Regions from separate parts of the Colwellia meonggei genome, predicted to be linked through region 2. Evidence: riboswitches for the same ligand, from Rfam matches in the RefSeq annotation. Region 2 holds a riboswitch; the other holds the start of a gene.

Region 1 (7,760 bases), on a different contig from region 2:
GCATCATCGCTAACAACACCTGCCAACATAGCTAAAGTAAAGCCATATTCAGCCTTGCTTTTTGGAAATTTCATGATCACTAAATCGTGTCTTAAATCTGTTTGGTATTGGGCACAAAAGTGGCTTTTAACACGTTCATCTGTGATGGCATTGCTTAGCTGATAGTCAGCAAAGTTAGTATGATAACAAGTAACTTTTGCTTTGCTATGCTGTTGCAGGTACTGGCCAATAAAGCTGTCATCAGTTAGGTTTACAAATAACGGTGAGGTTGCGGAAAGTTCGTTAAGGTTACGCTCTAATAATTGACTTATATTGCTTGTTGCCATGAAGTTACCTGTAATACTGCTAAATTTATATCTCGTTGCGTTTTATTTGTACTGAATATGTAACAAAAGTGCGCAGAAATTATGCTGACTATGTCATAATGTTGGCTATTCTACGCGAATTTAAATATCTCGCCATTAATAGTCCCAAAGGAGTTGGCTATTTTTAACAAAATGATATTCCGCTTGAAGATAAAGTGGCTACACAGTCAAATTCGGCAGAAGTTAATCGCTTTTCGTTACTTTTCATTTGTGCGCTTTTTTCGACAACAGCCTAAGGCTGAAGTTTATTTAGCTTTAAATGATCCACACAGCTTTATGTTGGTGCAAATGTTAGTGCGTTTGCAGGCTCGTTATGATATTAAATTTACCGTTTTCTTTATTTGGGGAGCTTTGCCAGGCGTGACAATCTCGCCAGCTCTTCATCGTCGTTGGGCAATTGCTGACGCCAATTTAATTGCCCAGCAGTACCAACTGATAAACATTACTAAGTCGCCATCTTTACTACAACTTTCCACTGGTCAACAAGAATGGCAACTATATGGTAATAGTATCGAGAATGCAGAGCGGGTTTTTTTAAAAACTTGGTGCAATGAATTTAAAACCTATTTTCAAACCTCGACACCAACGATTACTCACCAGGTTAAGAATCAGGCTCGACTCGAGGATAAAGGCCACTACAGTGCCGCAACAATTTACTTTGCTGGTGACTGGTTTGCTGGTGTTGATCGTCTGTATCATTTTGAGCAGGCTTTAAGTGAATTTGGCCTACTATCTGATATAAGCAACGAAATCACTGCCGATAATCTTATTTACCAGTCACAAATTAGTGTCAAAACCAACAATATCAAAGCGGTATCTACAGTTAATATTGCTTCAAGTAAATTAGAAATTTTTCTTTCGCTACGTAGCCCTTATTCGTATCTTGGCTTTGTACAAGCTCTTGCATTAGCTCAACGCTATCAACTTGAATTGGTTATTAAACCTGTTTTACCTTTGCTAATGCGAGGAGCGTCAATTCCTATTGCTAAGCAAAAATATATCTATTTAGATGCGTTGCGAGAAGCTAAGAAACTAGGTATTGAATTCAATGGCTTTGTTGATCCTTTAGGTGCAGGTGTTATTAACTGTTACCGTATGTTTGCTTGGGCTGAAGAACAGGGTAAGGGCGCTGAATATATGTTGGCGTGCTTTCGTGCTGTGTATGTAGAAAATATTGATTTGTCAGTTGCTGATAACATTGAGCGCATACTTAATGATTTAACTTTAGACTTTCAGCAAGCTCAAGCTTACCAAGCTGAGCATGACTGGCAGCAATGGGCAGATAGCAATCAACGGGAGTTAACCGCGCTAGAGTTTTGGGGGGTACCTTGCTTCAAAATGAATAACAGTAGTTACTGGGGACAAGACCGACTGAAATATTTAGAAAAAGAAATAAAATTAAATTTATCAATAAATTAAGTGTTAATTTTACTATATCCATATAGACGTCTATTGACGCAGCTTATATTTAAATGGTTTAATAATTTAGTCCCTTATTCCAGTTGCTTTAGTTAATGATTGACTAGAGCAACGATGAAGGGCCAGAAGAGGAGCGTTTACCAGGTAGTTATTGTGAAGAGATCAAACTCTAGAGAGCAATAATGAGGGGGGAAAATGCCGAGGTAATTGTATTTTTGATAATGCAATTATCGGTTGTAGTCACTAAGCATAATATGCGAGTGCTAGGTTGAATCCTTGCAACTGTCACCTATTGGGTGGAGAGCTTCTGGCCTTTGCAAAAGCCAGATTCAGCTCTTGAATTTGGCTTTTGCAATCGCCTATGAGTTCTCCGAACGAAACGAGTTCGAGAGAAATGAATCAAATAATACAAACTAATCAACCTCCTAACTACCAACAACCTGTTGTGTGGACTGCTTTGGTTACGCCATTGCTAAGTTGTGGTGCCATTGACTTTGTCAGCCTAACGCGTCTTGCTAACCGACAAAGTGATGCGCAAAATGGCATTTTACTGCTTGGTAGTACAGGTGAAGGTATCGCCCTCACTAGCGAAGAGCAGCTTGCTATTGTTAAACATGTAACGGCTTTAACACTAAATGTACCAATTATGGTTGCGGTTGGCGGTTGTAACTTAGCCGCACAACTTTCCTGGATAGAGCAATGTAACTCATTGGCGGTTGACGCCTATCTCTTAGGTAGTCCTGTTTATGCTAAGCCAGGCCCTGTAGGGCAAACTGCTTGGTTCCAAGCTTTGCTCGATGCAGCCAATTTGCCTTGTATGTTATACAACGTGCCGTCAAGAAGTGGTGTTGAAATTGCCATGTCTGCTTTGCAAACACTGCAATATCATCAAAACTGTTGGGCACTTAAAGAAGCCAGTGGCGATTTACAAACCCTATTAAGCTATCGCCAACACTGTCCAGAGCTTGAATTGTATAGCGGCGAAGATGCCATGATGCCATATCTTGCTAATGCTGGTGTGAAAGGGTTAGTGTCCGTTTGTGCTAATGTCTGGCCAGAAGCAACGCAACGCTATACGGCTTCAGCACTAGCGCAAACATGCACTGATGTTTTTCCTTTGTGGCACAATGCTATTGCCGCGTTATTTCAAGTGACAAGCCCAATTCCTGTAAAAGCTTTAATGGCCGAAGTCGGCATGATTGATTCAGCGACATTGCGTTTACCGTTATGTGCTGATGAACTGCCAGCTAATCATGGTTTGCAAAGCTTTCACCAGCAAATTCAACAATGGCTATTAACAGCAGATTGTTCATCAACCTCACTACCATCAACAACTATTTTAAGAGAAGTAAACCAATGACCTGGCAACAAACTTTAACAGCATTAGAATCCGGAAATGTACGCGCAGCAGAGCAAAATAATTGTGGTCATTGGCAGGCAAATACTGAAGTAAAACAAGCAATACTATCGGCATTTAAAGCCGGTGATAATACTGAGTTTGACGGTATTTATCGTGGTTTTGTTGATAAGCATAATTTACCAGCGCGTGAGTTTTCTGTAAGCGACAATGTACGTATGGTACCTGGAGGATCTTCTGTTCGCCGTGGTGCCTATGTTGCGCCTGGTGTGATAATTATGCCACCTGCCTATATCAATGTGGGCGCCTTTGTTGACAGCGGTACTATGATTGATAGCCATGCGTTAATCGGCTCTTGTGCGCAAATTGGCAAAAATGTTCATGTCTCAGCGGCCGTGCAAATTGGTGGTGTGCTCGAGCCTATTGGTGCTAGCCCGGTGATTATTGAAGATAATGCCTTTCTCAGTGCTGGCGTAATTATCGTTGAGGGTATTGTGGTGAAAAAAGGTGCTGTGCTAGCGCCAGGCGTTTCGCTATCAGCGTCAGTACCAGTATACGATTGTGTGAATAATGAGATGTTAGAAAAAGGTGCTGATATTCCAGAAAATGCCGTTGTTGTTCCAGGTACTCGCCCTATTTCAGGTGGTTGGGCAGAAAAGCAGGGGCTTAATATGGCTTGTGCCTTGATTGTGAAATACCGTGATGAAAAAAGTGATGCGGCTTTAGAACTTGAATCAGTATTACGTTAAAGGTTTCTCATGACAGCACTCTCTAATACCAAGGCTAATATCAGCTCAAAAAACACGTCTGATGTCACAATTAACATTAACGATCGACCTAGTTGGTTGAGTGATAATGTAGTTAGTACTTTGCAAAAGCAGCATGAAACTATACTGGCCAGTAATGAAGAAATTGATGACGAAGCTGGATTTTTTCTCTATGACTTAGATGCGCTTACCGATCATTTATCGACGCTAATGCAGCAAGATGTGATTAAGTTATGGTTTGCTGTAAAAGCGAACCCTTTGTCACGAGTTATTACAACACTCGCAGAACAAGGGTTTAATTTTGATGTTGCTAGCCAAGGTGAGTTAAGCCAAGTTCGAAAGCAAAATATTGCTGCAGAGCGAATTTTAAATACTGGCCCAGCAAAATCTAAAGCGCAGATGGCAGCATTCCTGCAACAAGGTGTTAGAACTTTTGTCGTTGAAAGCCTATTACAATTGCAGTGGCTTAATGAGTCGGCAGAATTCTTAGATTGCCAACCGCAAGTTTTGCTTCGCGTGCAACTGCAATGGCCTGAAGGGGAGAAAAATCCTTTAGGTGGTAATGAAGTAACACCTTTTGGCTTGTCATGTGAACAGTGGCAAACCATTACCGTAGATGATTATCCTGCCCTGAATATCAATGGTTTACATATTTTTCAGTGGGGTAATATGCTCAGTAATGAAAAAATGTTTCAGTTATGGTCACAAATGGTTGATCCGCTTGTACAGTTGGCCCAAAAACTTGGCATGTCTTTAGAGGTGTTAGATTTAGGTGGTGGTTTAGGAGTTGATTACTTACAAACAGGCAACAGTTTAAGTTGGCAACAAATTGTTCAAGACTTAGCTGTGATTAAATCAAAAGCCGGTGTTAAGGAACTGTGGTTAGAGTTAGGACGCTATGCCGTGGCTGAGGCAGGTTATTATGTAACTTCGGTTGTTGATAAAAAACAAAATTTTACTCAGCAACAATTAGTACTTGCTGGTGGCATTAACCATTTATTACGACCAGCGATTACAGAGCAAGCATTTCCAGCAAATTTACTTCGAAACTCTAGTGCATCGTTAATTGAATTTGATCTACATGGTCCACTCTGTACTAGCTTAGATAAATTAGGCCGATTACCGCTACCGGGAGATGTTAATGTTGGCGATCAAATCATTTTTGGTTTGTCTGGGGCATACGGTTTTACGGAAAGTATGCCATTTTTTCTTTGTCATCAAATTGCTGCCGAATATGTTTTGCAACATGGCGTTATTGAACAAGTACGTGTGGCTGAGCCAGCGTCGTGGTATTTACGCTAATGCGTAAAGCTTAGTTAGGGTAAAGTTACTTATGAATATTATTAGTAAAGAAGTGATGCATGTGGGTGAAATGGCCAGCGGCGCAGCGCTTACCGTACCGGTTTATCGTGTCCAGGGTTCAGAGAGTGGGCCAAGTGCTTATATTCAAGCGAATATGCATGGCGCTGAGGTGCAAGGTAATGCCGTTATTTTTCAATTGTTAGAGCAACTTAAACACATTGAACTAAATGGCTCTATTACGTTAGTGCCTTATGCGAACCCTGTTGGCTGTAATCATAAAAATGGTGAATATACTTTAGGCCGATTCGATCCTATAACTGGGGTCAATTGGAATCGCATGTATCATTTCGATGAAAGTATTATTGCACCATTTGCTCAAGAGTATTTAGCAGCGAGTAGCGTAGATATTGAAGTGGCATTTAAAGCGTTAATGCTTGAGCAAATTGAACAAAAGTTAAATCATAATATTTATGGCTTAACAACAGGACAGCGTATTGCTTATCAACTGCAGCGTTTAGCGCATCAAGCTGATATTGTTTTAGATCTACATACAGGCCCTATTTCGAGTAAACATTTATATTGCCCTGAATATGCCAAAGACAGCGCGCGCTTTTTTGATATTCCCCATACTATTTTAATTCCTAATAGTTTCGATGGTGCTTTAGATGAAGCAACATTTTGTCCTTGGTGGCAATTGCAAGCAGCATTCGCAATGCTCGGGCGTGATTTTCCCATTCGTGCTGGAGATGATGGTGCGAAAAGCAGTATTGTTAAAGAGAGTTTTACCGTCGAATTAGGATCGCAAGAGCAAATAGATTTAGACGTTGCCCATCAAGATGCGTTAGGTATTTTAAGTTATCTGCAATATCAAAATGTCATTCAATCAGATATCTTTTACCCGAAAACAATGACACGTTATGCTTGCATGCTTACTGATTATAAAGCGCTATATTCACCTATGGGTGGCATGGTTGATTATTTAGCTGAGTTTGGTGAGCCTTTAGTAGCTGGTGAGCCATTAGCCCGTATTCTTAGAATGGATAATTATGGCGATGGTGATCCATTGCATTATATTAGTTTAGATCACCCTGTGATCCCCATCTTGCACTTTGCTTCAGCAAGTGTGAATCAAGGTACTGAACTATATAAGGTTTTTAGTAAGTATAGTGTGCTATAAATAGGTAGGAATTTCAGGTTTTACTAGCAACGCTTTGTTATCAGGAGGCTGTTAACAAAGCGTTTTTGGTGATTTATTACTTTAAAAAATTACATGTTCTTTTAAGTAAGCAAATAAATCTCGGTAATGTTTACCTGTTTTTTCTGCGCTATGTTCTTTTTTCGCTTGGCGCACAAGCTGTCTGAGCTTTTGACGCTCCATAGTGGTGAACTTTGCTAATAACGCCTCGATAGATTCGCTACCCTGTTCAATAAGTTCATCACGCATTTGCTCAAGCTTTTCAAATTTTGACGACTCTTGTTGATGCTTGTTAGCCATGACATCCATCGCTTGTTTAATCGGCTCAAGATCAGTCTCTGACAATATTTTCGCGATATGGCGAATATGACGGCGTAATGCCTCGTGCTTATTGGTAATTTTGTCGGCAAGCACCATAGCATCTTTTAATTCATCTGTTAGAGGCAATCGACTACGTTGGTGCTTAGACATTTTCACTAAAACAAGACCAAAATCTTGTAGTCGATGCATTTCACGTTTTATTTCTGATTTACTCAGTAATTCTTCTTCTAATTCGTCGATATCGTTGGCAGACTGGGGCATAATGTTGGGTAATCAAGTAATAATTCCCTATAGTATACAACAAAGCCGTTACAGCAAAAACATTCCTGTTGCTGGTATCGAAAAAAATAGCATTAAATGTGAGAAGTAATTTACCCATGAGCGATTCTGATAGTATCCAAACGCAAATAGAGCATGTTAAACAACGTGTGAATGACGCAATGACGATGGCCAAAACATTAGGTGCTGATGGCGCTGAAGTCGCGATGAGCCGTCAGCAAGGCTTAAGTGTGAGTACACGTTTGGGCGAAGTTGAAAATGTTGAGTTTACGAGTGATGGTGCTCTTGGTATTACTGTTTATAAAGAAGGGCGTAAAGGCAGCGCTTCAACGGCAGATTTGTCTGAGCAAGCATTAAAGCAAGCAATAGAAGCTGCGGTAAACATAGCCAAATATACCTCTGTTGATGATTGTTCTGGCTTAGCTGATAAAGAATTATTAGCGATGGAGCCAGAGGATTTAGATTTATATCACCCAAAAGCGCTTTCAACCGAGCAAGCAATTACTTTAGCAAAAGAATGTGAAGATACTGCCTTAGCTTATGATCCGCGTATTAATAATTCTGATGGTGCAACGTTAGCAAGCTTTGAAGGTTTTAAGGTATACGGGAATAGCCATGGTCAGCTGGTTGGCTATCCAAGTACTCGCCATAGCTTAAGCTGTGTAATGATCGCCAATGAAGGTGAAGACATGCAGCGCGACTACGCTTATACAGTAAATCGTCAGTTTGATGCTATGGAGAGTGCAACAAGTATC
Region 2 (7,760 bases):
CAGCGCTAACTCTACCTGACGTAGATATAACATTTTCGAGTTTAGAACGACAAGTTGAGCATGATTTAAAATAGCTATTCATGCTGACAATTAAATTGTCTTTTCCTTTAGCTTCAACCGTCACTTGTTGGCCGTTAATGCTTAACCATTCAACATCTTCAGCAACAAAACTTGCCATCGTAGCGCTATCTTGGGCATTAAAACTAGCAACAAATTGCTCAACAGTTAGTAGGTGATTTGCTTTGACGTTATTGGCATGAGCTTCTGAAAAAAACATGATAAAAAATGTTAGCAATATCACCTTTAATAAATTCATACATTACCCTTTTTATATCTTTTGTCAGAAACTTAATATTTAAGTGAGAAGAACAGTTATTCTTTAACTGTAATACGCTTCAACTGTACCTTTCATTTTCATCAGTAATGGTTGACCACGGCGGTCTAGCGCTTTCGGTGATGGGATTTTAACCCAGCCTTCACTAATGCAGTACTCTTCAACATCCGTACGCTCTTTACCGTTTAAACGAATACCAATATTGTGTTCAAAAATTTCAGCGACATGGTATTTGCTGCTAGGGTTACCTGACAAGCGATCCGGTAATTCGGGAAGTGATGTTGTATCGTTCATGATATTGACCTAAGTTTAATAAAAGTGCGCCATTCTAGACAATATGAATCTAGTACTCAAGGAGTTATAAATTGCTGTTCACTTGATTTTACTGGAGTTCATATCTATCGAAAATATATTTACGATAGAATAGCGCTTAAGAAATTGACTATTCAATTCCTATATATTTATGAACTTGCACCGACAAACGCCAATTATTCTCGATACATGTTGCGATAGCTAACTCAGTAGCGCGTTGTTTTTGGCTAATAGGTTGTAAATAAACTTGTTTGTCTTCAACATTGAATTTAGTTAATAGTGTTTTCAAGTCATCAATATGCTGCTCTGTGGCTACTGGGTGTTTAATTTCATTCGCACGCGCTATGGCACTCGCTAAAATATCGTAACCACCTCGCATATTTACCTTAGGTGAAACAGTCACCCAACAATCAGACGAAACCTTAATTTCAAATGTACCTGATGTTTCCACCTGACAACTATAACCTTGTGCTTCAAAATAATGACATAGCTCTGTTAAATCAACCATACATGGCTCACCGCCGGTAATAACAATATGTTTAGCTTTAAAGCCCTGTTGATTAAATATTGTTGCAATATCATCTAGCGATAAATTTGACCATTGCTCGGTTTCTTCAGACTTACTTAATAACTGCTTGCTAGAAATTTCTAATTCAGGGTGAATATCCCATGTATGTTTAGTGTCACACCATGAACAGCCAACAGGACAGCCTTGTAACCGGAGAAAAATCGACGGTTGGCCAGTAAAAGAGCCTTCGCCTTGAAGAGTTTCAAATAATTCATTTATTTTATAACGTGTGGTCATTACTTTAATGCTTAGATAATTTCGAGTAGAATGCGCAAGTTTTTATTATACCCCAAGAGATAGACAAATATGAGTAATAAAGTTGTGGTAATTTTTTCCGGTGGCATGGATTCATTTACTGTACTTAATCGTGCCTTAAAAGACGGTAAGGAAGTATATGCTTTAACTTTTGACTATGGTCAAAAGCATGTTAAAGAAATTGATTGTGCCAGCAAAGTTTGTCAACAACTAGGGGTTACGCATAAAGTTATTGATATTTCAGCAATTAATCAATTGTTAGCTGGTTCTTCGTTAACTGACGATATTGAGATCCCCGAAGGTCATTACGAAGCTGAAAATATGAAATCAACGGTTGTGCCAAACCGGAATATGATTTTATTGTCTTTAGCGGTTGGTTATGCAGTATCAGTAAAAGCATCACAAGTTTATTATGGTGCCCATTCGGGTGACCATGCCATTTACCCTGATTGTCGTCCAGAATTCGTTATGAAAATGAACGACGTATGTCAGATTGCTAACTACGAGGCTGTAGAGATCTTCAGCCCTTATTTAACCGTAAGTAAAACCGATATTTTAAGCGATGGATTAAAAATGGGTTTAAGCTATGAAGACACATGGACTTGTTATAATGGCCGTGAAAAAGCCTGTGGTAAATGCGGCGCGTGTCAGGAACGTTTAGAGGCCTTTACTGATAATAATGCTACAGACCCATTAGCGTACGAAGCATAATTGATATCACAATTTATAGAGAAAGTGACCTTACACGCTCTTTAACATTCATGTGACCGCGTTATACCGTACATCTTTTACATACAAGCTTCTGTGCATCCATGCTCTCGCATCCTGTACATAAAAAAGGGACGATAATACGTCCCTTTTTATTTCTGCTAGCAAAAGCTATCATAATTAAGTATCAATATTTAGCGTGTAAACAAGGTGTCGTGTAAACGCTCAACGACTTGGTTAGCATCTTCTTCTGGTACTAAAAAACATAAATTATGTTCACTGGCACCATGGCAAATCATACGAATGTTAAACTCATTTACTTTATCGAAAATACTACTGCCAACACCCTTTGTGCCATGAATTTTATTCCCGATCACCGCTATTAAACTTAAACCATGCTCTACTGACACCTCACACAATTGCTCTAATTCCTCAACAACTGCCTTTGTTAATAAGGCTTGAGTAGAACCGAGTGGATTATCAAACGTTAACGCGACACTAATTTCACTGGTAGTGATTAAATCAACACTGAGTTGATGCTTAGCTAATACTGTGAACACTTTCGCCAAAAAGCCACTGGCATGCAACATTTCAGGACTTTTTACGGTAACAAGTGTTTGTTCACGACGAAGTGCAATTGAGCGATATGTTGGATTAGAATCAACTTGGCGTTGTATTCGGGTACCACCCGCATCAGGCTCTTTGCTTGAACCGACAAAAACTGGGATATCTTGGCGCATCGCCGGAATAAGTGTTGCTGGATGCAATATTTTTGCACCGAAGGTTGCCATTTCAGCAGCTTCGCCAAAGCTAATTTCATTAATAGAACGGGCTTGTTCAGTAATACGAGGATCCGTTGTGAAAATACCGACAACGTCTGTCCAAATACTTAAATTATTTGCTTTAATTGCTTCCGCCAATAATGCGGCGCTGTAATCAGAGCCACCACGACCTAGAGTTGTGGTTTCGCCCTGTTCATTACTGCCGATAAAGCCTTGAGTAACTACAACCTTGTTAACCAATTGCGGTGCAAGCATTTCTTGTGCGGCAATTGCTAACTGCGTTAAATTAACCTGCGCTTTACCAAATAAATTATCGGTTTTCATTACCTGCCTAACATCAAAGTAACGACCATTAACACCAGTGCTTTGCAATACTTGCGCAAAAATACGCGAACTAAACTGTTCACCAAAACTGAGTATTTCATCACTGTTTTGTAAACTATAATCAATCGCCTGTTGCTGCGCACATAGCGCAAGGGCTTTTAGAAGTTCATTTATCTCAGTATCTAATTCATGTCGTTCTGCTAAGTGTTCAGTAATAGCAAATTGAATTCTACCTATATCAGCAAGTATATCGGCGCGTTCTTTTTCTGGAACATTTTCTTGGCTAAGCCTAACTAAATGGTTTGTAACACCTGCGCTTGCAGAAACAACAACTAAACGATTACCATCGTCCTTTTTAATGATTTCAGCACAACGCAGCATTGCTTGATAATCGGCAACACTAGTACCACCGAATTTTGAGACAGTAATTTCATTGATACTTGCTTGGTTTAACACGGCAGACATGCAAGTTCTCCATGACGGTGAGATTGAATGAATATAAACCCAAGACTAGCTTGAGAGTTTTTTACAGATACTGATACTGATACGACAGAAATGCCGCATTTGTTTAGTCGACGAGATTCTAACATAAAAATTCTCCCTAATAGCTTATCAAGCAGTAATTTAATTAAATAAAATGACTGAAATAAACTAATAAAATACAGGAAGAGCATGACTGAGCGTAGAGAGAATAACAGTTATTAAAAATGATTATTCACGTGATACTTTTCAGCCAGAAGCTCTCCACCCAAATCTAAAAAGCTTCTGCTTTCTAGCGGTGACAGCCCTAGGGATTCAGCCCTAGTGACCGAACGCGATATTCCACCCATACCAACGTTCTCGGCAATTGTCCCCATTAATAACTGTCAACGGATGTGGACCTCATGTTACCTACCTGGCAATTGCACCTCTTCTGGTGTGTAAAACAAAAAATTTACCGTTCAACCGCATCATATAAGTATGGATACCAATATGAGTTGAGTAAAAGTTCTAATTTACAACAACGCTATTAAAACCCATTTAATTATTAAGGTCAATAGACTTTTAGATGTCTAAAGAAGAAATTTAATAACACTAGGTATTTGACTAATTTAAAAACCTAAATGTTGCTTTTATGCAATTAATATTAAAAATGATTAACTGAAAAATTCATTAACTTGTTATCATTTATGAGGAAGTTCTTACATGGTAAAGTATTGGAAAATTTATGGATTTGTTTCTTTTAAAAAAAATAGTCGCGTGGTCATTAATGCCACTTAGTATTATTGTTATATTATTACTTATTGCGATTTTGTTTTACCGCAAAAAACCAGGTTTGAGTTTTAAAGCATTACTTTTTGCCACCCTACTCTTAATTCTAACAACTTTACCACCAGTGTCAGATTCGCTGATGGCGCCATTGGAAGATAATTACCAAGCATTTACCCGCAGCGTCGTACCTATTGACTATATAGTTGTGTTGGGTTGTGCTCATACTACCGTTCATAGTTTACCTGCTACCAGCCAGCTGAATTCATGTTCACTTGAACGTTTAGTTGAAGCCATTCGAATTTTCCGTATTCATCCTGAGGCACAAATAATTACCTCAGGTTATGCGGACAATGATGAAAGCTCAAACGCTAATAAAGTCAAACAAGCTGCTATACTGTTAGGTGTGCCGGCAAATAAAATATTAACTGAAAACTTCCCACAAGATACCGAAGAAGAGGCGGAATTAATTGCCCCGCGAGTACACAATAAAAATGTTGTTTTAGTGACAAATGCCGCACATCTGCCACGTGCAATGAGATATTTTCAAATGCATGGAGTGAATGCCATTCCTGCACCTGCAAGCCCTTGGGTGAAAGAAAGTGCCAATAAAAATTGGCAATATTATTTACCCAGCGCTCGAAAGCTACAGCAAACCACGCGAGTTTGGTACGAAACCTTAGGGCAAATTGTTCAGTGGTTTAAAAACTAAAAATATAATTAGCTATAACAACAGGTCCTTAATTGGCTACTTCAATTAAAGACCTGTTTCATAATAAATCGCTGAAAAAGTATTGAATCTTTAAGCTGGGTTATCAATATCAATAAATTTAGCTGCAACTGGCAAGTTTTCATTAAAATGTTTTGCTAACGCTTTTGCGCCATAACGCTCAGTTGCGTGATGACCAGCACAATAAAAGTGAATATCCATTTCTCGAGCAACATGAGTGGTCTGCTCAGAAACTTCACCGCTGATAAATGCGTCAATACCTTGTTCAGCAGCTAGTTCTATATAACCTTGACCACCACCACTGCACCAAGCCACCGTTTTAATTACCTTGTTTGATGGCGCAGCAATATGCATACATGTGCGTTCAAGTTGCTCACTAATGCGCTGCTGTAATGCCTCACCTGATAATTCAGTGCTAAAACCTCCGCGAACAGGAACACTTAGCTCATTACCCACTTCAAGAGGTGCTACATTGTCAATTGAAAACAATTCCGCTAGTTGCGCGTTGTTACCTAGAGTCGGATGAATATCTAACGGTAGATGGTAAGCAAAAAGGTTAATATCATTTTCAAGCAAGGCCTTTATACGTTGATGTTTCATGCCTCGAATAACATAACTTTCATTTTTCCAGAAAAAACCATGATGCACGACTAAGGCATCAGCTTTTTCAGCGATAGCTTGCTCTATTAAAGCTTGTGTTGCTGTAACCCCAGTGATCACTTTTTTAATGTTATCACTGCCTTGAATTTGCAAACCATTCGGACAAAAATCTTTAATTTGATTTGGTTTTAATAAATTATTGAGATAACTCTCAAATTCATGACGTTGCATGTATTTTTCACCTGTTTATAACTTGATAAGTATTAAATGTATTGTTAATAAATTTATTAAAAATACTACTTATGTTTTTGTTTTCTAGAAGAGTTCATACTTGGTACTTTAACCGGTTCAAAACGCGGCCTAAGCTGCCACTTAGCTTTAATGGGTGTTAATGGTAACACGCGTTTTTTCGCAACAATAATATAAACAGAGCCAAAGCTTGGGAAATAATGTTCGGCTAGTTTTCGCCATTGCTCACTTACTATGCCATCACTTTGTGGCTTTGAAAGCGAAGAGTGCAACACTCTGTGATCTAGCTGAATTTCATATCCCATTAAGTGCAACCAATCTTTAACACGCATTGGCGAAAACAATCGCTCATTCCAAGGTGTTTTCTTACGGCGATAGGGAATAAATTTATTTACACCAACTAAACTAAAGGGGTTAAATCCTGTGATCACTACGTAACCATTTGGTATTAATACTCTATTTGCCTCTCGTACAACATGGTGTGGGTCAAGCGAAAACTCTAAGGCATGTGCCAAAACACAAACATCAACGCTATGCTCTAACAAAGGTAGATCATCAATTTCTGCCACTATACTTGCGGCATTAACCTTATTTGTTAATGTTAACTGATGTTTAATTGGGCTTGAATCACTATTAAGTTCTCCACTTAATGCTCCAATTTTTAACAAGTGATAGCCGAAAAATTTTGGCCACCACGGCGTTAACGTTTGTTCTATATTTTTAGCGATTAATTCACCGTTTGGCAGTGCTTGCCATGACTCAGGCAAATCAGGGTGCCGAATAGCAAGTGCCGGTTTCATAGTTTAAACTTGTAAAAAAGTCAGTATAATCATACCTTCAGTATACTCAGGAGCTAGCCATGCTGCAAAGCCAAACCACATCGAATATGCAAGTTTCAATGATTAAAGCCTTTTCTGACAATTATATTTGGGCAATATCATCGGTTAGCAATAATGCATTAGCAATTGTAGACCCTGGAGACGCTGATGTTTGTATTACCTTTATCGAAGAAAATCAAAAGCAGCTTACAGCAATATTAATTACTCATCATCACCCTGATCACATTGGCGGCATTAAAAAATTAGTTCAGTATTGTCAAGATAACGGATGGCCGCTGACGATATATGGTCCGGAGAACGAAAACATTCCCCACTGTGATATAAAATTGAATGAGAACTCAACAGTTGAACTCGCCGACTTAGCTATAACATTTTCCATTATTGATTTGCCTGGCCATACAAGCGGTCATATCGCTTATTTAGTCCAAGATAATTTATTTTGTGGCGACACCTTATTTTCTGGCGGCTGCGGTCGATTATTTGAAGGTACTCCAGAGCAAATGCTATCGTCATTAGGTAAATTAGCGGCACTACCTGAAAAAACTCATATTTACTGCGCTCATGAATATACTAAAGCTAATTTAGATTTCGCACTTACTGTTGAACCGTGTAATAGTGAATTAGTTTATTACTATAATCAGGTACTCAATAAACGCGCACAAGATATTGCAACCATTCCTAGTTCAATTCTTCAAGAAAAAAAGATCAACCCGTTTCTACGCTGTCATCGTGAGAGCTTAATGGCTAGTGCTAGTGAGTTTAGTGGCGAGACAATTAACGATGCACTTTCGGCTTTTACCGTTATCAGAGC

What was found. Region 2 has a riboswitch for lysine ahead of lysC (lysine-sensitive aspartokinase 3). Riboswitches for the same ligand answer to the same signal wherever they lie in the genome.
Region 1: it holds a riboswitch for lysine, as region 2 does, so the genes downstream of both, dapA (4-hydroxy-tetrahydrodipicolinate synthase) here and lysC (lysine-sensitive aspartokinase 3) in region 2, are expected to answer to the same signal.

The regions. Positions count from the first base shown of each region.
Region 1 covers NZ_BAAJLZ010000001.1:415,311-423,070, forward strand. Annotated here, with positions in the region: gene AC27E9_RS01910 (methyltransferase) at 1-326, opposite strand, end outside; gene AC27E9_RS01915 (DsbA family protein) at 510-1,784, shown strand; lysine riboswitch at 1,903-2,099, shown strand; gene dapA (4-hydroxy-tetrahydrodipicolinate synthase) at 2,179-3,144, shown strand; gene AC27E9_RS01925 (2,3,4,5-tetrahydropyridine-2,6-dicarboxylate N-succinyltransferase) at 3,141-3,890, shown strand; gene AC27E9_RS01930 (PLP-dependent decarboxylase) at 3,900-5,210, shown strand; gene AC27E9_RS01935 (succinylglutamate desuccinylase/aspartoacylase family protein) at 5,242-6,387, shown strand; gene yjgA (ribosome biogenesis factor YjgA) at 6,469-6,987, opposite strand; gene pmbA (metalloprotease PmbA) at 7,104-7,760, shown strand, end outside.
Region 2 covers NZ_BAAJLZ010000005.1:140,248-148,007, reverse strand. Annotated here, with positions in the region: gene AC27E9_RS13505 (nuclear transport factor 2 family protein) at 1-316, opposite strand, end outside; gene AC27E9_RS13500 (DUF3297 family protein) at 380-628, opposite strand; gene queE (7-carboxy-7-deazaguanine synthase QueE) at 777-1,451, opposite strand; gene queC (7-cyano-7-deazaguanine synthase QueC) at 1,521-2,180, shown strand; gene lysC (lysine-sensitive aspartokinase 3) at 2,372-3,748, opposite strand; lysine riboswitch at 4,013-4,204, opposite strand; gene AC27E9_RS13480 (ElyC/SanA/YdcF family protein) at 4,491-5,243, shown strand; gene AC27E9_RS13475 (Nif3-like dinuclear metal center hexameric protein) at 5,334-6,092, opposite strand; gene AC27E9_RS13470 (methyltransferase domain-containing protein) at 6,158-6,910, opposite strand; gene gloB (hydroxyacylglutathione hydrolase) at 6,970-7,760, shown strand, end outside.